One region of the Paraburkholderia sp. MM5477-R1 genome, then DNA from elsewhere that is predicted to be linked to it. Evidence: predicted binding sites of a transcription regulator. Region 1 holds the regulator's gene; each other region holds the start of a gene.

The links. The regulator FNR, encoded in region 1, switches genes on or off when oxygen is low (the NO sensors DNR and NnrR bind a similar motif). The targets are predictions, from matches to a motif close to TTGATNNNNATCAA.
Region 2: the regulator FNR is predicted to act here: its motif matches at 4,268-4,281, upstream of cyoA (ubiquinol oxidase subunit II).
Region 3: the regulator FNR is predicted to act here: its motif matches at 2,940-2,953, upstream of hemN (oxygen-independent coproporphyrinogen III oxidase).

Annotation. Positions count from the first base shown of each region.
Region 1 covers NZ_JBNDMC010000005.1:150,893-158,604, forward strand. The annotation lists gene OKW35_RS12990 (zinc-dependent alcohol dehydrogenase family protein) at 1-37, shown strand, start outside; gene OKW35_RS12995 (hypothetical protein) at 196-546, shown strand; gene OKW35_RS13000 (universal stress protein) at 565-1,197, shown strand; gene OKW35_RS13005 (universal stress protein) at 1,248-1,718, shown strand; gene OKW35_RS13010 (PAS domain-containing sensor histidine kinase) at 1,752-2,852, opposite strand; gene fnr (fumarate/nitrate reduction transcriptional regulator Fnr) at 2,975-3,757, opposite strand; gene OKW35_RS13020 (response regulator) at 3,774-4,181, opposite strand; gene OKW35_RS13025 (universal stress protein) at 4,502-4,963, shown strand; gene OKW35_RS13030 (universal stress protein) at 5,032-5,535, opposite strand; gene OKW35_RS13035 (universal stress protein) at 5,559-6,398, opposite strand; gene OKW35_RS13040 (polyketide synthase) at 6,603-6,950, shown strand; gene phbB (acetoacetyl-CoA reductase) at 7,015-7,712, shown strand, end outside.
Region 2 covers NZ_JBNDMC010000007.1:2,237,957-2,245,668, reverse strand. The annotation lists partial or broken gene OKW35_RS39405 (aminotransferase class V-fold PLP-dependent enzyme) at 1-51, shown strand, start outside; gene nifT (putative nitrogen fixation protein NifT) at 185-403, shown strand; gene OKW35_RS39395 (hypothetical protein) at 405-683, shown strand; gene OKW35_RS39390 (DegT/DnrJ/EryC1/StrS family aminotransferase) at 670-1,833, shown strand; partial or broken gene OKW35_RS39385 (SIR2 family protein) at 1,844-2,371, shown strand; gene OKW35_RS39380 (FmdB family zinc ribbon protein) at 2,570-2,806, opposite strand; gene OKW35_RS39375 (OmpW/AlkL family protein) at 2,889-3,563, opposite strand; partial or broken gene OKW35_RS39370 (radical SAM protein) at 3,823-4,229, shown strand; gene cyoA (ubiquinol oxidase subunit II) at 4,384-5,280, shown strand; gene cyoB (cytochrome o ubiquinol oxidase subunit I) at 5,284-7,290, shown strand; gene cyoC (cytochrome o ubiquinol oxidase subunit III) at 7,294-7,712, shown strand, end outside.
Region 3 covers NZ_JBNDMC010000006.1:1,430,461-1,438,172, forward strand. The annotation lists gene OKW35_RS25025 (SIR2 family NAD-dependent protein deacylase) at 1-237, shown strand, start outside; partial or broken gene OKW35_RS25030 (2Fe-2S iron-sulfur cluster-binding protein) at 293-580, shown strand; gene OKW35_RS25035 (FmdB family zinc ribbon protein) at 914-1,150, opposite strand; gene OKW35_RS25040 (ArsC/Spx/MgsR family protein) at 1,169-1,477, opposite strand; gene OKW35_RS25045 (OmpW/AlkL family protein) at 1,772-2,446, opposite strand; gene hemN (oxygen-independent coproporphyrinogen III oxidase) at 3,087-4,490, shown strand; gene cyoA (ubiquinol oxidase subunit II) at 4,969-5,865, shown strand; gene cyoB (cytochrome o ubiquinol oxidase subunit I) at 5,869-7,712, shown strand, end outside.

The sequences.
Region 1 (7,712 bases):
CCTGACCGGCGCGGCCGTGCTCGCGGTCCGCCCGTGATCCGCTAGCGAGCCGTTGGCGCTTGATACAGATCAAGCCGCGCGCCGCGTCGGCGTTCATCATGTAAGCGCGAACCGTTGGCGTCCCCGTCACGGGCCGAGGTGTGAAGCGACGCGCTTGACGCGCCGCCTCGCGGTGCGACGATCCGAGGAGAGCCGATGAACACTGCTGCCGGGCGCAACACCTTCCACCGCGTGATGATCGCGTCCGCGGGCGGCAGTGGACTGCCGCTCGGCACGCGCGTCGCCCGGCAGTTGGTCGCGGCGGATGCGCGCTTTCGTCTCGTCGATATCGTTTGCAATCCAGCCGCGCTTTATCCGACGCTGATGCTCAGCTATCCGGACTGGTGCGAGGCGCATCGCGCGATGCTGCACGGCGCGCAGGCCGCGCTGCGCGACGCGGTGATCGCGTTGCACGGCGTCGTCGCGGCGACCGACGCCGAGATCGTCGATCTCACCGCGCTGCATCAGGGCGCGGCCGAAGCGCTCGCCCACACGGCGACGCAATAGGACGCGGATCTGGTCGCGGTGGCCGCGCATCCGCGTGAACATCGCCGGGACAGCCGTATCGATCCCGAGGAACTGGTCGCGTCGATCGGGCGTCCGGTGCTGTACATGCCGGCGAGGTCGACCGACGCGAGCGATGCCTCGGCGCTGAGCCGCGTGCTGGTCGCGATCGATGGCAGCGACACCGCGCTCGACGCGCTGCGCACCGCGCTCGCGGTAGCGCCGCCCGACGCGCGCATCAAGGTCGTCTACGCGGCCGACGACCGCTTCGCGTGGTGCGAATGGCTGCCGTTCGAAGTCGTGTCGCAGCATCGAATCGATGTCTTGCGGCGCGGCGCGGCGATGCTCGAACAAAGCCGGCGCGCGGCCGAAACCGCGTTGCTCGAGTTCGACGATGATTCCGGCGATGCGTCGAGCGCGATTCTGGACGAAGCGCAACGCTGGCACGCGGACCTGATCGTGATGGGTTCGCACGGCATGCGCGGCGCGCCGCACCCGTTGCCGGGGCACGTGACGTCGCGCACGCTGCGCGACGCGGCGTGTCCCGTGCTCGTGTGTCCGCGCGGCGCGTCGTCACTGCGGGCGGACGACGTGCCGCACGGCGAGTGGCGGGAGCCGTATCCGGGCAGTCCGGGCGGGCCCTTTTATCTGTAGCAGGAGCGCGCCACGCGCGTTGACAAATCCAACCTCAGTGGAGAATTGGCATGTACCAACATATCCTCGTCGCGCTAGACGGCAGTACTTTCTCGAAACGCGCGCTGAAAGAAGCGGTGAATCTCGCCGCGTTGACGAAGGGCGTCGTGCATCCGGTTTATGTGGTCGACAAGACGCCGCTCTTTTCCTATGCCGGCTATTACGACCCGCTCACGCTCGTCGAAGCCTTGCGCCAGGACGGCCAATTGGTGCTGCAGGAGGCCGAACAGGCCTGCGCCGCCGCCGATGTGCCTTGCCGCCCTGAAATGATCGAGTCGGAGAGCCTGTCCGACGACGTCGCCGCGATCGTGCTGCGCCACGGCGAGCAGATCCACGCCGATCTGCTTGTGCTAGGCACGCATGGGCGACGCGGCGTGCGGCGCCTCGTGATCGGCAGCGTGGCGGAGCGGGTGCTGCGTTTCTCGACCTGTCCGGTGCTGCTCATGCGCGAGCCAAGCACCGAGGATGCGCCCGCAGAGTAACCCGCGACAGCGGGGCGCGGCAGCGCGTGAACATTACGCGAGCGCGTCGGCCGGTATCTGGATCGAGATCCCGAAGCCATGGCCCGGCGAGCTGGTGAACGACACGTTGCCGCGCAACTGCCGCACGCGTTCGCGAATGCCGAGCAAACCGAATGAATCTGTTCCCTGCGACCGATCCAGCGCGACACCCACGCCGTCATCCTCGATATCGAGCGATACGATGGGGCCCGCGCAGGTCATGTCGATGCGTACGCGGCTGGCCTTGGCGTGCCGCGCGACGTTCGTCAACGCCTCCTGAACGATGCGAAACAGCGCCGTCGCCGCGAATTCGCCGCACACCGGCTCGGCCGGTTCGAGATGCACGCTCGAGCGCACGTCGTAGCGTTTCGTGAAGTCTTCGGCCAGCCAGTCGAGCGCGGCGGCGAGCCCGAGGTCGTCGAGCAGCGGGGGCCGCAGATCGGCGGCGATACGCCGCAGCGAAGCGGCCATCCAGTCGATCTGCTTTTGCAGTTCATGCGTCTGCGCGGCCAGCGGCTCGGTGTCGGCCTGGCTTTTCAGCTTCGCTTCGAGCAGCGCGACGCTCATTTTCAGCGCGGTCAGCCGTTGGCCGAGATCGTCGTGCAGTTCGCGCGCCATACGTTTCTGCTCGTTTTCGCGGGCGATCTGCACGTGCGTGGATACCTGATCCGCGCGTTCGAGTTCCGCGAGGCGCATACGCTCGGTCAGGTCGCGCGTGATCTTGGCGAAGCCGAGCAGCGCGCCCGACGCGTCGTGCACGGCGGAAACGACCACGTTGGCCCAGAAACGCGAGCCGTCGCGACGTACGCGCCAACCCTCGTCCTCGGTGCGGCCTACGGCTGCGGCGATTTCCAGTTCGCGGGCGGGCTTGCCGGCCGCGATGTCTTCCGGGGTATAGAACTTGGAGAAATGCTGGCCGATGATTTCTTCGGGCGTGTAGCCCTTGATGCGCTGTGCGCCGGGATTCCAGCTGGTCACGCGGCCGGACACGTCGAGCATGAAGATCGCATAGTCCTGAACCGCATCGATCAACATGAAATAGCGATCCTCGACGGGCACATCCGACACGGACGCCGCACCGGTGAAGCAGGAAGACTCGCCGCTCGACAGATCCATCGCTCCTCCGGGTGGTCACGCAAGGTCGCGCACCGCAACGCACCGAGTTATATCAGTTCGGGAGCGCTTGTTCCACCCCGCATGTCCCGCGAACGAACGTGAGGCGAGCGACGCGTCGGCGTTCAAACCCGAGCCAGTCCTTCCGCGTCTTCGATGCGGATCGTTTTGCCGTTCGCCTTGACGAGGCGCTCGCGCTGGAACTTCGAGAACATCCGGCTCACCGTTTCGAGCTTCATGCCCAGAAAGCAGCCGATTTCCTCGCGGGTCATGCGCAAATGAAACTCCGCCGCGGAGAAGCCGCGCGCCTTCAAGCGCTTCGACAGATTCAGCAGAAACGTCGCGACGCGCTGTTCGGCGGTCATCGTGCCGAGCAGCATCATCTGGCTCGATTCGCGCACGATCTCGCTGCTCATCATCTGGTAGATGTGATGCTGCATCGGCTTCATCTCGCGACAGATCGCCTCGAGCTGCGCGAACGGAATGATGCACACGACGCTGTCTTCGAGCGCGAGCGCATCGCAATTCTGCTTGCCCTCGCCGATGCCGTCGAGGCCGAGCGAGTCGCCGGCGATCTGGAAGCCGGTCACGTGCTCGCGGCCGTCGCGATGCATGACCACGGTCTTGAACGATCCGGCGCGGATCGCGTAGATGCTTTGAAACGCATCGCCCGCGCGATACAGCGTATCACCGCGTTTGATCGAGCGCGTCGAGCAGATCAACGTGTCGAGTCGGCTCAGTTCGTCGGATGTCAGCTCGGGCGGCATGCAGATCGCGCGCATCGCGCAGGTGGAGCAGCGCGGCACGGCGTAGCGTGTGGCCGCGGTGCGTGGCACGACGTGGATCGGTACGACGTGCGAAGTGCGGGGCGCGTCGTGGCGGGGTTCACAGACTGTGGCAACTTGCATGCTCGGCTCCTGGCGGTCAGACCGGATGCGCACGACGCGCATAGGCAATCGCTTCGATGGCACGGCAGGCGAGTTCGAACTCCGAGGTCTTGTCGAAGCAGAAGTCGGCGCCCGCCGCTTCGCACGCTCGGCGAAACGCCGTCGTGCAATGATTGGTCAACACGATGCTGACGATGGACGGCCGCACCCGCGACAGCGCCGCGAGCAGCAGCAGATTGGTCTTGCCCGAGAAGCACGGGTCCAGCACCGCGACATCGGCGCGACTCGCGACGATGTCGTCGAACGTGTGCTCGACGCCGGCGGACTCGCCGACGATTTCGATGCCGGGAATCAGCGCGATCAGGCAAGCAAGCCGGCGTCGGACCTCGGTCGCATCGTCGACGAGGAAGACTCTCGATAAGGTGGCTGGCGGAGCGGTGTCCATACTGACCAGTATTGGCGACCTCATCTCAGAAATATATCGGCGGGGATTTAAGCGGCGCTAGGAGTTCGGGTAGTGTTGTAGGAATATTCCTAGTGCATGGCTGGTGATGGGGTATGTAGCCGAGTGCGAGTACATGGCTACTTTCGACGTGACGGCTTCGAAGGTCGCAGGCATGCAGTTGATCAAGTAATCACTGAACAAGCCGATAAAGACCCATTGACCTGCGTCAAGCCGCGCGGCGGCCCGCGCTTCACACTGTCGGCGCGGACACGCGACGGCACCGCTTCGGTTCATGCCAGCGCTTTCACAGGGAGTCCAACATGTATGCACGAATTCTGGTTGCACTCGACGACAGTCCCAGCGCGCAGCGCGCCTTTGCCGAGGCGCTGAAGCTCGCGAAGCTGACGGGCGCCACACTCGAAGCCTGCTGCGTGGTAGGGCACGGCAAGTGGTCGGACAATGCCGATGTGGCTTTCGAGCCGGAACCGGCGGCCGCGGCGCAAGAATTCGCCAGCCGCGCGCTCGATGCGCCGCGCGAGCTGATGCGCGAGGCGCAGGTGCCCGGCGGCGTGCGGGTGATCGACGCGTACGCCGAAAGCGTGTCCGCGGTGCTCGCGCGCGTCGCCGACGAAATCGAAGCCGATCTGATCGTGATGGGAACGCACGGCCGCCACGGCGTGCAGCGCTTTCTGCTCGGCAGCGTCGCCGAGTCGCTCGTGCGTGCGACCGACAAGCCGGTGCTGATCGTGCGGCATGACGAACACGGGCACGCGCGGCCCTGAAGCGCCGCGTCGCGCAGCCGTGGCGCGATCGCGTGGGAGCGGCCGCGCAGCAGCCTGGTTTTCGCGGCTCAGGTGAGTTCGTGTTCGGCGCAGGCCGGGATTGACTGATCGCGCGTCGCGCCGTTCGCGTGCGCGGGAACCATCAGCACCGGGCAGCTGGCGCTGCGCAGCACGCACTCGGCGACGCTGCCGAGCATCAGTCGTTGAACACCACGGCGGCCGTGCGTGCCCATCACGATCGCGTCGGCGTGCCATTCGAGCGCCGCCTCGACGATGCGATGCGCGACGTCTTCGCCGGTGATCGCGGCTTCGACGGTGCGGGCCGTGCCCTTGATCCCGCGCGCGGTCATCCGGCTCTGGGCATCGGCCGCGATCCGCTTGCCTTCCTCGATGAAGGCGTCCTGGATCACGCAAGGGTCGAAGCCGGGCGCGTCGTAGGCGATGACGGGCACGTCGATCACGTACAGCGGCTGCAGCTCGGCGCCTGATTCGGCGGCAAGGGTCAGCGCGGCGTCGAACGCACGGGAGGCGGTGTCGCTGCCATCGAGCGCGACGAGTAGGCGGTGAAACATGGCGGACTCCTTAAGCGCGCACTTCAGTGCGACAACAGCACCGGCACGGTCATCGACTCGAGCATCGTGCGCGTCGCGCCGCCCAGTACGACTTCGTGCAGACGCGAATGCGCGTAAGCGCCCATCACGATCATGTCGCAGCCGAGGTCGGCCGCCTGCGACAGCAGCGCGTCGCCGACCGGCGTGCCGTCCGCGACGCTCAGTTCGCGCACGTCGATCTTGACGCCGTGACGCGCGACGGTGAGTGCGATGTCGTCGCCCGGAACCGTGTCGCGCGGCGGACGATCGCCCGACGAATGAACCGTCAGCAGCGTCACTGTGGACGCGTGCGCGAGGAACGGCAGCGCGTCGTGGATCGCGCGGGTGGCTTCGCGGCTGCCGTCCCACGCGATCAGCACGTGGCGGCCGGGTGCCGCGAAGGTGCCGCCCGACGGCACCAGCAGCACCGGCCGCCCGGCCGACAGCACGACGTGCTCGACGAACTGTTCGGCGACGAACGCCTCGGGATCGGTCGGATCGGTCTGCCCGAGCACGATCAGATCGGCGAGACGCGCATAGGGCGGCACGACGTCGTTCGCGTAGCCGTTCGCGGCGATCCAATGACCGTCGACGTTCGCGCGCGCGAGTTCGGCACGAAACAGCCGCTCGAGCGCGCTGGCGCGCTCGTGCCGCAGACGCTCGTGCTCCGCGTAGTAGTCGGCGGTGCCGGCCATCACGAAGAACGCGTGCCGCGGTGGCACGTACGTCGAAAACAGGCCGGTCAGCGTCGCATGAAAGCGGTGTGCGAGCTGCAATGCGATTTCGAGGCGCGGATGTGCACGAACGCTCGTATCGAGGTGAACGAGAATGCTTTTGTAGCTCATCGCCAAAGCTCCGTGACAGAAACGTGGGGAAACGGGCGCAAGCAGACTCGAGCCCGTCGTCAAATGGAGTCTATGAGCCCGGCGGCCGCGGCTGTTGATGCAGATCAAGCGCGGGCCGCCGCGCGCTCAGTACAGTGACGGGCACGCTCGACGGTTTGCAAGCGCGCCTGGCAATCCTATGCTGTGCTCTGGAGGGCAGCGATCATGGTTTCCGAATCCGATGCGCCGCCCGGGCGCCCCGCTTCACCATGGACCTCGACGGCATCCGGACCGCCCGAAGGCTGGCTCGACTACGCGGCGGCGTATCAGACCGCACAGGGCGCGGCCCACGGGTACGCCGAGCGGTGCTTCGCCGACTGGAGCAAGTCGATCGCTTTCGTCGCGCAGCGCGAGGCGGACTGGTTCGGCGAGGCCAACCGCGCTTGCGCCGCCTGGTATGCGTGGTGGCAGGCGGGGTACGGCATCGCGCCAGGCGTCGCGCCGCTCGCGGGCGGCCTGAGCGCATGGTGGTGGAGCTCGCAGAACGCGCTGCCGTTCGCGGGCGTCGTTTAGCCGCGCGAGCCGGCAAGGCCGGCGCGCGCACCGTCAATGGCAGACACGGCAAGGAGGAGTTCAGATGGGAACGGATCGCGTGGCATTGGTCACAGGCGGGATGGGCGGTTTGGGCACGGCGGTCAGCCGGGCGCTTCATGACGCGGGCATGACGGTCGCGGTGACGCACTCGACGCACAACGATCACGTGTCGACATGGCTGCAGCACGAGCGCGACACGGGGCGCGACTTTCACGCGTACGAAGCCGACATCGCCGACTTCGATTCATGCGCGCGCTGCGCGCAACGCGTGCTGACCGAACTGGGCGCGGTAGACGTGCTGATCAACAACGCGGGCATCACGCACGACACGAGCTTCGCGAAGATGAGCAAGGAGCACTGGGACGCCGTGCTGCGCACCGATCTCGATGGCCTGTTCAACATGAGCAAGCCGCTGTTGCCCGGCATGCTCGAGCGGCGCCACGGCCGCATCGTCAACGTGGGGTCGGTCAACGGTTCGCGCGGCGCCTACGGGCAAACCAATTATTCAGCTGCCAAAGCGGGCGTGCACGGCTTCACGAAGGCACTTGCGCTCGAAACCGCGAAGCACGGCGTCACGGTGAACACGGTGTCGCCCGGTTATCTCGCGACCGCGATGGTCGAAGCGGTGCCGCGCGAGATCCTCGACACGAAGATCCTGCCGCAGATTCCGCTCGGCCGGCTGGGACGTCCGGACGAGGTGGCGGCGTTGATCGCGTTTCTATGCTCAGAGGAGGCGGCTTT
Region 2 (7,712 bases), on a different contig from region 1:
CACCTGGCCGTGTGCGGGCTGCACGCGGCGGTGCCGGAGGGCCGGCACCGTGGCGTATTCAGGGCGATCGAACATGCAGCGCACCTGAAGCTGGCGCGTGCGCTGGCTGCACACTGCTGGAGGAAGCAGCGCATCCAGCTTGAACCTGGTTTGAACCTGTCATCAATCTCCGGAGTCCGCAACCATGAAAGTCATGATCCGCAAGGACAGCAAGGGCGCGCTGAGCGCCTACGTGCCAAAGAAGGACCTGGAAGAGCCCATTGTCGCGATGGTGCAGCCCGGGATGTGGGGCGGTCTCGTCACGCTCGCGAACGGCTGGCAACTCGAATTGCCCGCGATGGCCGACGATACGCCACTGCCCATCACGGTCGAAGCGCGGCGCATTGCTGGCGTGGAGGAGTGAGATGAGCCTGAACGCCGAGCAATTGGACTTCGCGGCGGACCTGCTCCGCACGGCACCGACGCTACGCGACGCCGCCGCGCAATGGCACGAACGTTATCCCGAGGTGCGCACAATGCATGTCAGCGCAACGGTGATGCGCGACGAGACAGCCGCGCTCCGGTTCGGTGTGCGCAGTATCTATTTCGCGATATCGGCCGGGTATTACAGGACCATCACGCAGCGGCCTGAAGAGGCCGATGCGTTGATCCTGACCGAGGACAAGGCGCATGGAAATCGATGAGATCGCGCTGAGCGAACCGGCTTGCGCGGCGCGCGAGATCGATCTCGTCAACGCGGTGCTGCAATCCTCGCGTTGGAGCGACGGGCCGATGCTTGATTCGTTCGAGCGCGCGTTTGCGGGCTGGGTTGGCCGGGAGTATGCGGTCGCGGTCGCGAGCGGCACGCTCGCCACCTGGATTGCGTTGCGCGCGACGGGGATCGGCCCGGGAGACGAGGTGGTCTGCGCGTCGCACACCTGGCATCAGGTGGCGCAGGCGATCACGCTGGCGGGAGCCGTGCCGGTGTTCGCCGACATCGACTACTGGAGCGGTTGTCTGAGCGCCGAAAAAGCCGCGCAGAAGATCGGCCCTCGCACGCGCGCGATCCTCGCCGGCAATACCAACGGCCACCCGGCCGCGTGGGCGCTGCTGCGCGAACTGGCCGACGCGCAGCGCTTGCGGCTGATCGAAGACAGTACTGAGGCGTTGGGCTCGCGCTACCGGGGCCGCAACGTCGGCTGTTTCGGCGACGTATCGGTGTTCGACTTCTCCAGCCCGTCCGCGCTGTGCACAGGAGCGGGCGGCATGCTCGTCACCGACGATGACGAACTCGCCCATGAACTGCGCTATCTGCGCGAGCGGCGCGTCACGGACCGCGCGTCCGTCTCGGTCGGCTCGCGGGTGCCGCTGCAGGCGGGCATCAGTGATCTGACCGCCGCGCTCGGTCTCGCGCAACTGGCCGAACTCGACACGCGCCTCGCGCAGCGAAAGCAGGTCGAGACCTGGTATCACGAAGCGATGCAAAGCTTCGAAGGGATCAAGCCGGCCTACGTGGCCGAGGACGTCGAAGAAGTGCACTGGATGCTCTACGTTGTGCATTTGGGCAAGCGTTTTACGCAGAGCGCGCGCGCCCAGATGATCGACGACATGAAATCTTGCGGCATTGAGACGGTGGCCTACAGCCATCCGCTGCATCAGCAGTTCCACTACATGAACGCGGGCGATGCGATCGGCCGCAAGAGCGGCCTGTTGCCCGACACCGAGCGCATCGGCGATCGCGCGCTGGCGCTGCCGCTGCACACGCTACTCGACACCGACCAGGTCAAGTACATCGTCAAGACACTGAAAGACACCGCGACCAACGTGGGCGCCGGCGCTGCCATTTATCTGTGAGACGCACTGCATGACCGTTTCAGTCCAGACCATCGCCGAACGCCTGTGTGCGGGCGGCGTCATTCCGTACCTGGGACCAGCGCTGCTCGCGCTGTGCCCCGATACGGCCGTCCCTGCCACGCCGCTCGCGCTCGCCGAAATCATCACGGCCAAGGTCAGCGTGCTGCACAAGATCCGCACCCGGCTGACCCAGGCGGCGCAGTTCATCGAAAACTTCAAGCATCGCAAGTCGCTGGTGAGCGTCATGAATGAGGCCTTCGCCATGACGCCGACGCCGTCGGCACTGCATTGCGCGCTGGCGGCGATCGGCGCCGGGCTGGTTGTCGACAGCTGGTACGACGACACCTTCGCCTGCGCGCTGGCGCAGGCGCGGCCGCAGGGCGGCTGGACGCAGTTGCAGGGGCTGTCGCAGGCCGAGCATTTCGGCCATTGGTTCGCGGCCTATAGCGCAGACGGCGCGTTGCTGGATGACGTGCCGGCCTCGGGCGCGCTGCTCTACAAGCCGGCAGGACGTTTCCGTCGTGGTCATCGAAGCGCGCGAGCGCGAGGGCGGCCGTGCTGACGCAATGTTGCGAAGCCACGCGTCGAGATACGGGCAGATGCCCTTCGCGCGTTCCAGCGGGCTGTCGGCGGTGGCCTGATCCAGCGTGCCGGCCATGAAGACGGTGAGACTGAGTGCCATCCCGTAGGCGCCCTCGAGGTTCATCTACATCGACAGCGCGATTCCCGGTTGGGCTCAGCGCAGCAGCTTGCGGCGCTCGGCCGGCGAATAGTTGCTGAGGTGCCCTTCGCGCGCCGCCTGACGCCGTGCGCGGGAGATGATCGCGCGGCTCTTGCCGGGCGAGGCCGGCGCGCTGACCTGCTTGTCCAGCACGGTGCCGCCGCATTGCGGGCAGACGGGCGTGTGGCCGGCGCGCACCAGCGTTTCGAATGCGTGGCCGCAGGCCGCGCAGCGGTAGTCGTACAGGGGCATAGTGACCAGATCTCCGTTTCAGGTGGATGGGGCGCAGCGGATCGCCCGTTGGTGCGAGCTGTGGTCTGTCATTGCGCGCTCGCTAGAACTTCATCCCGACGCCTATTCCCAGTACCAGTGGGTCGATGTCCAGCCGGCCCAACGAACTATCGCCGACCGAGGCGTCCGTGTGCATCCAGATCTTCTTGATATCCGCGTTGAGAAAGACGGTCTTCGTGATCTGCACGTCGACGCCAGCCTGCACCGCCGGACCGAAGCTGCTGCGTGACACCTGGATGCCTTCGGAGCCCGCGCTCAGGCCGTCGTTGTAGAAGTACGTGTAGTTGACCCCCGCGCCGACATACGGTCGGATCATGCCAGCATGGTTGAAGTGATATTGCAGCAGCAGCGTCGGTGGCAGCACGTTCACGCCACCGAGATCGCCGAGGCCGGACGTCACGTGGTGCCGCGAGGTGGCGAGAATCAGCTCGATGCCGATCGCGTCGCGGATCATATAGGTCAGGTCCAACTCCGGCACGAGTGCGTTATTGACACCCACGCCGAGCGACGACAACGTGCCGCTGGTGTGTACTTCGGGCTCGATCGAGATGGCACGCAGACGCACGAGCACGTCACCGGCGTGGATCCCATCCGCCGGCACCTCGCCTGCCATCGTGCTTCCGTTCGCGCTTACGTCATCCGCGTATGCCAGCACTTCGAACAAACCGGTAGCGCACAGGCTTGCCACGATCATGACGGCCTTAATCATGTGCTTCATCGCTTTCCCCTTGTTGATGTATGCGGGGAATTGTCGACGCGCAAATCAGGGCTGCCCTTGCGCAGGGTCAACCGGTCCCGATCCCGAAGTCAAGATGCGACACCGGGTCACGCCTAGGAATGTCGAGATAGCGGGAGCCTTGAGGCCGGACTATTGGCCTTCAACCGCATTGACTGGTACCCAAGATGTTTCTCGCACCCGGAGACACCGATTTCGCAGCCATTGCCGGACTGGCTGCAGCCGCCGAACGGCACGCAGATCACTCTGCTACTTCTGCGCATGCAACAAGGTCATTACGCACGACCATGGCTGCAGCGCCAGATATCTGAGCTACCTCGTTCGTGAGATGGACCTGGTCGCGTCACATCTCGGACCTGACCGGCGAACCGTGCAGCTACATCTGGGAGATGGAACGCCGACCTTCTTCCCTGTTGCCGAACTCGAAGAGCTTGTCCAGCAACTGCAGAACCGCTTCGCGTTCTCGATCGCCGCAGAACTTGCCATCGAAATTGATCCGCGAACCGTCGGCACCAAAACGCTTTCACCACTCGCGCGCCTCGGCTTCAACCGAGCGAGCTTCGGCGTACAGGACTTTGCTACGACGTTCAGCAGGCTGTCAATCGCATCCAGCCACTCGATGTGGTGGAACGCGCACTCAGCGGCGCACTGCGTCAGTGCACCGCACCCCGCCGCTTTGTTCGTCCTTGATCGACATCAATCACAAAGCTGGCCGGTTGTCGGACCATGACGCTGCGAGTGTGATGCCGCATGCGTCAAGCCAGCTTCAGGTCAAAAGTGCCACAACCCGGACTTAACCACTATGACAGACAGAAAAGCTTTAAGGAAACGGTCGATAGCCATCGTCACGACATTGAGCGCCTGTCTATCGGGATGTGGTCTGACTGTGCTTGATCCAAAAGGGAGCGTCGGCGCGGCCGAGAAGTCGCTGATCGCCACCGCCACGTGGGCGATGCTGATCGTCGTGATCCCGGTGATCCTGCTGACGCTGTTCTTCGCGTGGCGCTACCGTGCGTCGAACCGTCACGCGGTCTATGCACCCAAATGGGCGCACTCGACGGCGATCGAGATCGTCGTCTGGACGATCCCCGCCCTGATCATCCTGTACCTCGGTATCCTGACGTGGCGCACCACGCATGAGCTCGACCCGTACCGGCCGCTGCAGTCGAGCGTGAAGCCGATCGACGTCGAGGTGGTCGCGCTCGACTGGAAGTGGCTCTTCATCTACCCGGACCTCGGCATTGCGTCGGTGAACCAGCTCGCCGTGCCAGTCGATACGCCGGTGAACTTCCGGATCACGTCGGACTCGGTGATGAACTCATTCTTCATCCCGCAACTCGGCACCCAGGTGTATGCAATGGTCGGCATGCAGACCCGTCTGCACCTGATCGCGGATGCACCGGGAAATTTCGAAGGCATGTCCGCCAACTTCAGCGGCAAGGGATTCGCCGACATGAAGTTCCGCACGCTCGCGACGAGCGCCACCGGCTTCGACGCATGGGTGCGGAAGGTCAAGGCTTCGCCGGACCGCCTGAGCATGGACGAATACGCCGAAGTCGCGAAGCCGAGCGAGAAGCAGTCGGTACGCTACTTCTCATCGATCGACCAGCACCTGTTCCGCAACATCGTTGCCCGATACAACAACGGCAACGTCACGGCCTTCCGCGACGCCGCCTGTCGCACGCAGACCACGGAGTAAGCCATGTTTGGAAAACTCACGCCCGGCGCGATTCCGTTCGATCAGCCGATCATCATGGGCGCGGCCGCGTTCATGGCGCTCATCGTGCTGGCGGTCATCGCCACGCTCACGAAGCTCGGCCGCTGGAAGTGGCTCTGGACCGAGTGGCTGACAAGCGTCGATCACAAGAAGATCGGCATCATGTACATCATCGTCGCGGTGCTGATGCTCATGCGCGGTTTTGTCGACGCCGTAATGATGCGGCTTCAGCTCGCGATCGCGTTTCACGGCCCCGGTTACCTGCCGCCGCACCACTACGACCAGATATTCACCGCGCACGGTGTCATCATGATTTTCTTCATGGCGATGGCGCTGATGGTCGGCCTCTTCAATCTTGTCGTGCCGCTGCAGATCGGCGCGCGCGACGTCGCCTTCCCGTTCCTGAATTCGCTGAGCTTCTGGATGACGGCGATCAGCGCGATCCTGATCAATCTGTCGCTCGTGATCGGCGAGTTCGCGCAGGTCGGCTGGCTCGCGTATCCACCGCTGTCGGAGCTGCAGTTCAGTCCGGGCGTCGGGGTCGACTACTACATCTGGAGTCTGCAGCTCTCCGGCGTCGGTACGCTGATTACCGCGATCAACTTCTTCGTGACGATCGTCAAGCTGCGCGCGCCCGGCATGACACTGATGAAGATGCCGGTGTTCACGTGGACCGCGCTGTGCTCGAACGTGCTGATCATGGCAACGTTCCCGATCCTAACCGTGACGCTCGCACTGCTCGGCCTCGACCGCTACGCAGGCATGCACTTTTTCACAAATGAGCTCGGCGGCAACGCGATGCTGTACCTGAACCTGATCTGGGCGTGGGGCCACCCGGAGGTGTACATCCTCGTGCTGCCCGCGTTCGGCATCTACTCGGAAGTGATCGCGACCTTCGCGAAGAAACCGCTGTTTGGCTACAGAACGATGGTCTACGCGTCGTGCGCGATCACGGTGCTCGCATTCCTCGTGTGGGCGCACCACTTCTTCACGATGGGTTCCGGCGCGGACGTCAACGCGTTCTTCGGCATTATGACGATGGTCATCGCGATCCCCACGGGCGTGAAAATCTTCAACTGGCTGTTCACGATGTACCGCGGTCGCATCGAGTTCACCACACCCGTGCTGTGGACGATCGGCTTCATGGTCACGTTCACGATCGGCGGCATGACGGGCGTGATGATGGCGATCCCGGGCGTGGACTTCGTGTTGCACAACAGCCTGTTCCTGATCGCGCACTTTCACAACGCGATCATAGGCGGCGTCGTGTTCGGCTATCTCGCAGGCTTCCATTACTGGTTCCCGAAGGCGTTCGGCTTCAAGCTTAACGAGAAGCTCGGCAAGCGGGCGTTCTGGTGCTGGTTCGTCGGCTTCTACGTATCGTTCGTGCCGCTCTACGTGCTCGGCTTCATGGGCATGACCCGGCGCCTGAATCACTACGACAACCCGACCTGGCATCCCTGGCTGTTCGTCGCCGCATGCGGCGTGGTGCTGATCGCACTCGGTGTCGTGCACCAGATCGCCCAGGTCGTCGTGAGCGTGATCCATCGCAACGAGCCGGAATACGGCGACCTGACGGGCGACCCGTGGAACGGCCGCACGCTCGAATGGGCCACCTCGTCACCGCCCGCTGTCTACAACTTCGCGCGCATACCGGTCGTCCACCAGCTCGACGCGTTCGCGCACATGAAGGAAAGCGGCGCAGCAAATGCCGCACTGGCGCATTACGAGGACATCCACCTACCGTCGAATACCGCGGACGGGTTCCTGATCGGCGCATTCAGCCTCGTGCTCGGCTTCGCCGGCGTCTGGCACATCACGTGGCTCGCCGTGCTGGCCTTCGTCGCGATCGTCGCCGCGCTGATCGCGCGTAGCTTCCGCGACGACCATGGCTACGTGATTCCGGCCTCGCGCGTGCGCGAAATCGAAGCACGACGCGGCAGCGCACCCGCCCCGGCCGCCCTTGAATTACCCGAATCCGCGGAGACCTGATCCATGACGCAACCTGCATTACTCGTCCATCACGGCAGGTCGAGCGCTGACCACGGCCCAACGCCCACCGTGTTCGGCTTCTGGCTGTACCTGATGACCGACTGCATGCTGTTCGCGTCGCTGTTCGCCGTGTTCGCCGTAATGGCGCACCAGTTCGCGGGCGGCGCGTCCGGACGGGACCTGTTCGACATCCCGGGTGTCGCACTTCAAACCGGCGCGCTGCTGCTGAGCAGCACCACCTACGGCTTCGCGATGCTCGGCGCACAGCGCCAGGGGCGTGGTGCCGTGATCGGCTGGCTCCTCGTGACGTTCGTGCTTGGCGCGCTGTTCCTCGCGTTAGAGCTGCGCGAGTTCTCGCACCTGGTCGCCGACGGTGCTGGCCCCAGTCGCAGCGCCTTCCTGTCGTCGTTCTTCACGCTGGT
Region 3 (7,712 bases), on a different contig from region 1:
CGCAGCGGTCGCAGTTTTTTGTTTCTGGGCTGCCGTTTCGACGACCAGCTCACACGCAGTTTCGCGCGCCAGATCATGAAGCGCTCCTCCGACATGCACTGGGCCGTGCTGCCCGACGAACCGACGCGTATGGAGGCGCGCTTCCTCGAAGAGCAGGGCATCACGTGCATCGCGATGCCGCTGGGCGGGTTCGCCGAAGCGTTGGTGGATGCCTTGCAACCCGCACTGGCCGCGTGAAGCGTGGCCGCTATTCATCGTTCTTCATCCGTAGCCTTTTATCAAGATCGCCATCATGACCACACTGACCGTACTGCCTTCGGGCAAGACCTACGACGTTGCCGCCGGCGCGACCCTGCTGCAGGCACTGCTCGCCGTAGGCGAGAGCATCGAGCACAAGTGCAACGGCAAGGCCGACTGCGGAACTTGCCACCTGTTCGTACAGGAAGGGCGCACGAGCCTGTCGAAGATCCAGCGGCTCGAAAACGACAAGCTCGATAGGCTCGTCGGCATCGGCTCCAAGTTGCGCCTCGCCTGTCAAGCCGTGCTGGCCGCAGAGCCGGTGACCATCGAACTGCTGACTTCGTCTGAGCGGCGAGATGACCGCGGTCGAATCGCTGGTGGTCGACGTGGCCATCGTCGGCGCGGGTCTAGGCGGCCTCGCGCTGGCGCGCGTACTGCATGCGCAGGACGTTTCCGTCGTGGTCATCGAAGCGCGCGAGGGCGAGGGCGGCCGTGCTGACGCAATGTTGCGAAGCCACGCGTCGAGATACGGGCAGATGCCCTTCGCGCGTTCCAGCAGGCTGTCGGCGGTGGCCTGATCCAGCGTGCCGGCCATGAAGACGGTGAGACTGAGTGCCATCCCGTAGGCGCCCTCGAGGCTCATCTACATCGACAGCGCGATTCCCCGTTGGGCTCAGCGCAGCAGCTTGCGGCGCTCGGCCGGCGAATAGTTGCTGAGGTGCCCTTCGCGCGCCGCCCGACGCCGCGCGCAGGAGATGATCGCGCGGCTCTTGCCGGGCGAGGCCGGCGCGCTGACCTGCTTGTCCAGCGCGGTGCCGCCGCATTGCGGGCAGACGGGCGTGTGGCCGGCGCGCACCAGCGTTTCGAATGCGTGGCCGCAGGCCACGCAGCGGTAGTCGTACAGGGGCATAGTGATCAGATCTCCGTTTCAGGTGGATGGGGCGCAGCGGATCGCCCGTTGGTGCGAGCTGTGGTCCGTCATTGCGGCGCAGCCTTCGTACGGCATGTCCGGGGCCGGTGCTTGCGCGCCGAGCCCGATCCAGGTGTTCACCAAGGCCGCATTGAAGCCGACCATGCGGCGCTCGTCGCATTGCATCAGCGGCCGGCGGATCAGCAGCGGCTCGGCCAGCAACAGCGCCAGGGCGACGTTGGCGTCGATCGTTTCCGGCACCACTTCGCTCGACTTGATGCGCGGTGCCGCGCGGTAGAACTTCTCGCTGACCGGCCGCGGCGCCATGAAGGCCCGCAGCGTGCGGCGATCCAGAGCCAGCTCAGTAGGTTGCGCACGTCGAGTGTGTGGCCGGCTATGCGCAGCAGGGCTTACTGGCGCGCATTGCCGGAGCAGCGGGGTTTTTGGGTGAGGTGGGCCATTGCCGGGGTTTTCAGGTTTGACGCAGCAGTTGCAGGCAGTCGAGGCTAGCCGCCATGTCCATGGCAGTGAAGTCGTCCTGGTAACGCACAGCCGGATCGGCGACCAGCCTGAGCAGCGTGCGCACTTACTAACAACGGAACGGGACACTAGCTGCGCTCGCTAGAACTTCATCCCGACGCCTATTCCCAGTACCAGTGGGTCGATGTCCAGTCGGCCCAATGAACTGCCGCCGACCGAGGCGTCCGTGTGCATCCAGATCTTCTTGATATCCGCGTTGAGAAAGACGGTCTTCGTGATCTGCACGTCGACGCCAGCCTGCACCGCCGGACCGAAGCTGCTGCGTGACACCTGGATGCCTTCGGATCCCGCGCTCAGGCCGTCGTTGTAGAAGTACGTGTAGTTGACCCCCGCGCCGACATACGGTCGGATCATGCCAGCATGGTTGAAGTGATATTGCAGCAGCAGCGTCGGTGGCAGCACGTTCACGCCACCGAGATCGCCGAGGCCAGACGTCACGTGGTGCCGCGAGGTGGCGAGAATCAGCTCGATGCCGATCGCGTCGCGGATCATATAGGTCAGGTCCAACTCCGGCACGAGTGCGTTATTGACACCCACGCCGAGCGACGACAACGTGCCGCTGGTGTGTACTTCGGGCTCGATCGAGATGGCACGCAGACGCACTAGCACGTCACCGGCGTGGATCCCATCCGCCGGCACCTCGCCTGCCATCGTGCTTCCGTTCGCGCTTACGTCATCCGCGTATGCCCGCACTTTGAACAAACCGGTAGCGCACAGGCTTGCCACGATCATGACGGCCTTAATCATGTGCTTCATCGCTTTCCCCTTTTTGATGTATGCGGGGAATTGTCGACGCGCAAATCAGGGCTGCCCTTGCGCAGGATCAACCGGTCCCGATCCCGAAGTCAAGATGCGACATCGGGTCACGCGTAGGAATGTCGAGATAGCGGGAGCCTTGAGGCCGGACTATTGGCCTTCAACCGCATTGACTGGTACCCAAGATGTTTCTCGCACCCGGAGACACCGATTTCGCAGCCATTGCCGGACTGGCTGCAGCCGCCGAACGGCACAGCCATGCGCGATGCTTCGCAGTTGAGATCAATCTGGCGGGTGCGAACATCAACACGAGCTCGCCGGGGCGTGCCGTCCCGTTGCCCGGTCGAAGGCACGTAATTTCAGGCGGCCGGCTTCGCGAGATTGCGCGCCTGAGCGTAGCGCTATTCCAGAACGAACGTCCGTGTATATCACGAACACGTCCCGCGCCTCGCCTCTCAACTACACAGGACTATCGCGCTCACGACACCTCGTATTGACACAGATCAGCGCTTTCCGGGCTCCATGCAGGACAATCGGGGCAACCGTGTTCACCGCGTTGTCCGCGCGGAAGGTTCTGGAGATGGGGATGAAGAAACGAATACACCGCGAAGCAGACTATCAGCCGAAGCAGCGCACGCGGATGCGGGAAGCGGCATCCCGAACGCCTGACAGTCCGGAGATTCCCGCGGAGGTGGTTCGCCACTTCGACCGTTCGGGGCCTCGCTACACCTCATATCCCACCGCAGATCGATTTCACCCCGGGTTCGAGGAGCGGGCATACGAACGTCAGCTTGCCGCTCGTGCTACTGCCGAGAACAATCCGCCGCTCTCGCTATATGTTCATCTGCCGTTTTGCAGATCACTCTGCTACTTCTGCGCATGCAACAAGGTCATTACGCATGACCATGGCTGCAGCGCTCGATATCTGAGCTACCTCGTTCGTGAGATGGACCTGGTCGCGGCACATCTCGGACCTGACCGGCGAACCGTGCAGCTGCATCTGGGAGGTGGAACGCCGACCTTCTTCCCTGTTGCCGAGCTCGAAGAGCTTGTCCAGCAACTGCAGAACCGCTTCGCGTTCTCGATCGACGCAGAACTTGCCATCGAAATTGATCCGCGAACCGTCAGCACCAAAACGCTTTCACCACTCGCGCGCCTCGGCTTCAACCGAGCGAGCTTCGGCGTACAGGACTTTGCTACCGACGTTCAGCAGGCTGTCGATCGCATCCAGCCACTCGATGTGGTGGAACGCGCACTCAGCGGCGCACGCGATGCGGGATTTCCCTCAATTAACGTCGACCTGATCTACGGTTTGCCGCAACAGACTGTCGCCAGCTTTGCCCACACACTGGACGAGGTGATCCGGCTGGCGCCCGATCGCGTCGCGCTCTACAACTACGCGCACCTGCCAGACCGCTTCAAGGCCCAGCGATTAATTGACGCAGCCCGATTGCCATCGACCGAGGAGCGCCTGCGCATATTTATGCTCTCGGCCCAGCGCTTCCTCGATGCCGGATACATCTATATCGGTCTCGACCATTTCGCCAGACCCGACGACGAGCTGAGCATTGCGTTGCGCAACGGTAGCCTCCACCGCAATTTCCAAGGCTACACGACGTACGCGGAGTGCGATCTGGTCGGCTTCGGTGTGTCGGCCATCGGCAAGATCGGCAGCGCTTACAGTCAGTCGACGAGCTCGTTGCAAAGCTACTACCGATCACTCGACGAAGGCCGGCTGCCGGTCGAACGCGGAATTGCCCTATCGCCTGACGATGCGTTGCGTCGGGAGGTGATCATGACGCTCATGTGCAGCGTGCCGCTGAATTTCGCTGCGATCTCGCTAGCGCATCAGATCGACTTCGTCCGCTATTTCTCAAGTGAGCTTACCGCCCTGGAACCATACCGGGAGGCGGGACTGGTGAGCATCGATGGAAACGGCATCTCGATTCCCCCAAAAGACCGGTTCTTCGTGCGCGCAGTGGCCATGGTGTTCGACGGTTATCTGGAGCGCCCCTCGAGCGCGTCCTGGTCAAAACTGATCTAGCGGCACGACCGTCGGTGGCTGGCGCAAACAACGCGACGAGAAGTGTTCGTCGAACTCCGAAATAGCAACGCCAAGGTGCGTATTCGCTGATCCGGATCAGATTGTCCCGCGCATCGAGAATGCTCCGAGCGTTGCATTACCCGCAAACCGCACCGTCAGCAAGGTGTCCCCCTATTCACACGTGCGCCGTAAAGTCTGTCCTTCGTTCCGCGCCACGTGCCCCGTTACGACCCTCGATTTCCAGATCGAGGCCATCCCTCGCAGCCTAGCTCTGCTTCAGTTCAACCATGAAGACATGGGCGATCGCCTGATTGAGCCCGCGCACTGCGTCAGTGAACCGCACCCCGCCGCTCTGTTCATCCTTGATCGACATCAATCACAAAGCTGGCCGGTTGTCGCACCATGACGCTGCGAGTGTGATGCCGCATGCGTCAAGCCAGCTTCAGGTCAAAAAAGCCACAACCCAGATTTAACCACTATGACAGACAGAAAAGCCTTAAGGAAAGGGTCGATAGCCATCGTCGCAACATTGAGCACCTGTCTATCGGGATGTGATCTGACTGTGCTTGATCCTAAAGGGAGCGTCGGCGCGGCCGAGAAGTCGCTGATCGCCACCGCCACGTGGGCGATGCTGATCGTCGTGATCCCGGTGATCCTGCTAACGCTGTTCTTCGCGTGGCGCTACCGTGCGTCGAACCGTCACGCGGTCTATGCACCCAAATGGGCGCACTCGACGGCGATCGAGATCGTCGTCTGGATGATCCCCGCCCTGATCATCCTGTACCTCGGTATCCTGACGTGGCGCACCACGCATGAGCTCGACCCGTACCGGCCGCTGCAGTCGAGCGTGAAGCCGATCGACGTCGAGGTGGTCGCGCTCGACTGGAAGTGGCTCTTCATCTACCCGGACCTCGGCATTGCGTCGGTGAACCAGCTCGCCGTGCCAGTCGATACGCCGGTGAATTTCCGGATCACGTCGGACTCGGTGATGAACTCATTCTTCATCCCGCAACTCGGTACCCAGGTGTATGCAATGGTCGGAATGCAGACCCGTCTGCACCTGATCGCGGATGCACCGGGAAATTTCGAAGGCATGTCCGCCAACTTCAGCGGCAAGGGATTCGCCGACATGAAGTTCCGCACGCTCGCGACGAGCGCCACCGACTTCGACGCATGGGTGCGGAAGGTCAAGGCTTCGCCGGACCGCCTGAGCATGGACGAATACGCCGAAGTCGCGAAGCCGAGCGAGAAGCAGTCGGTACGCTACTTCTCATCGATCGACCAGTACCTGTTCCGCAACATCGTTGCCCGATACAACAACGGCAACGTCACGGCCTTCCGCGACGCCGCCTGTCGCACGCAGACCACGGAGTAAGCCATGTTTGGAAAACTCACGCCCGGCGCGATTCCGTTCGATCAGCCGGTCATCATGGGCGCGGCCGCGTTCATGGCGCTCATCGTGCTGGCGGTCATCGTCACGCTCACGAAGCTCGGCCGCTGGAAGTGGCTCTGGACCGAGTGGCTGACAAGCGTCGATCACAAGAAGATCGGCATCATGTACATCATCGTCGCGGTGCTGATGCTCGTGCGCGGTTTTGTCGACGCCGTAATGATGCGGCTTCAGCTCGCGATCGCGTTTCACGGCCCCGGTTACCTGCCGCCGCACCACTACGACCAGATATTCACCGCGCACGGTGTCATCATGATCTTCTTCATGGCGATGGCGCTGATGGTCGGCCTCTTCAATCTTGTCGTGCCGCTGCAGATCGGCGCGCGCGACGTCGCCTTCCCGTTCCTGAATTCGCTGAGCTTCTGGATGACGGCGATCAGCGCGATCCTGATCAATCTGTCGCTCGTGATCGGCGAGTTCGCGCAGGTCGGCTGGCTCGCGTATCCACCGCTCTCGGAGCTGCAGTTCAGTCCCGGCGTCGGGGTCGACTACTACATCTGGAGTCTGCAGCTCTCCGGCGTCGGTACGCTGATTACCGCGATCAACTTCTTCGTGACGATCGTCAAGCTGCGCGCGCCCGGCATGACGCTGATGAAGATGCCGGTGTTCACGTGGACCGCGCTGTGCTCGAACGTGCTGATCATGGCAACGTTCCCGATCCTAACCGTGACGCTCGCACTGCTCGGCCTCGACCGCTACGCAGGCATGCACTTTTTCACAAACGAGCTCGGCGGCAACGCGATGCTGTACCTGAACCTGATCTGGGCGTGGGGCCACCCGGAGGTGTACATCCTCGTGCTGCCCGCGTTCGGCATCTACTCGGAAGTGATCGCGACCTTCGCGAAGAAACCGCTGTTTGGCTACAGAACGATGGTCTACGCGTCGTGCGCGATCACGGTGCTCGCATTCCTCGTGTGGGCGCACCACTTCTTCACGATGGGTTCCGGCGCGGACGTGAACGCGTTCTTCGGCATTATGACGATGGTCATCGCGATCCCCACCGGCGTGAAAATCTTCAACTGGCTGTTCACGATGTACCGCGGTCGCATCGAGTTCACCGCACCCGTGCTGTGGACGATCGGCTTCATGGTCACGTTCACGATCGGCGGCATGACGGGCGTGATGATGGCGATCCCGGGCGTGGACTTCGTGTTGCACAACAGCCTGTTCCTGATCGCGCACTTTCACAACGCGATCATAGGCGGCGTCGTGTTCGGCTATCTCGCAGGCTTCCATTACTGGTTCCCGAAGGCGTTCGGCTTCAAGCTTAACGAGAAGCTCGGCAAGCGGGCGTTCTGGTGCTGGTTCGTCGGCTTCTACGTGTCGTTCGTGCCGCTCTACGTGCTCGGCTTCATGGGCATGACCCGGCGCCTGAATCACTACGACAACCCGACCTGGCATCCCTGGCTGTTCGTCGCCGCATGCGGCGTGGTGCTGATCGCACTCGGTGTCGTGCACCAGATCGCCCAGGTCGTCGTGAGCGTGATCCATCGCAACGAGCCGGAATACGGCGACCTGACGGGCGACCCGTGGAACGGCCGCACGCTCGAATGGGCCACCTCGTCACCGCCCGCTGTCTACAACTTCGCGCGCATACCGGTCGTCCACCAACTCGACGCGTTCGCGCACATGAAGGAAAGCGGCGCAGCAAATGCCGCACTGGCGCATTACGAGGACATCCACCTACCGTCGAATACCGCGGACGGGTTCCTGATCGGCGCATTCAGCCTCGTGCTCGGCTTCGCCGGCGTCTGGCACATCACGTGGCTCGC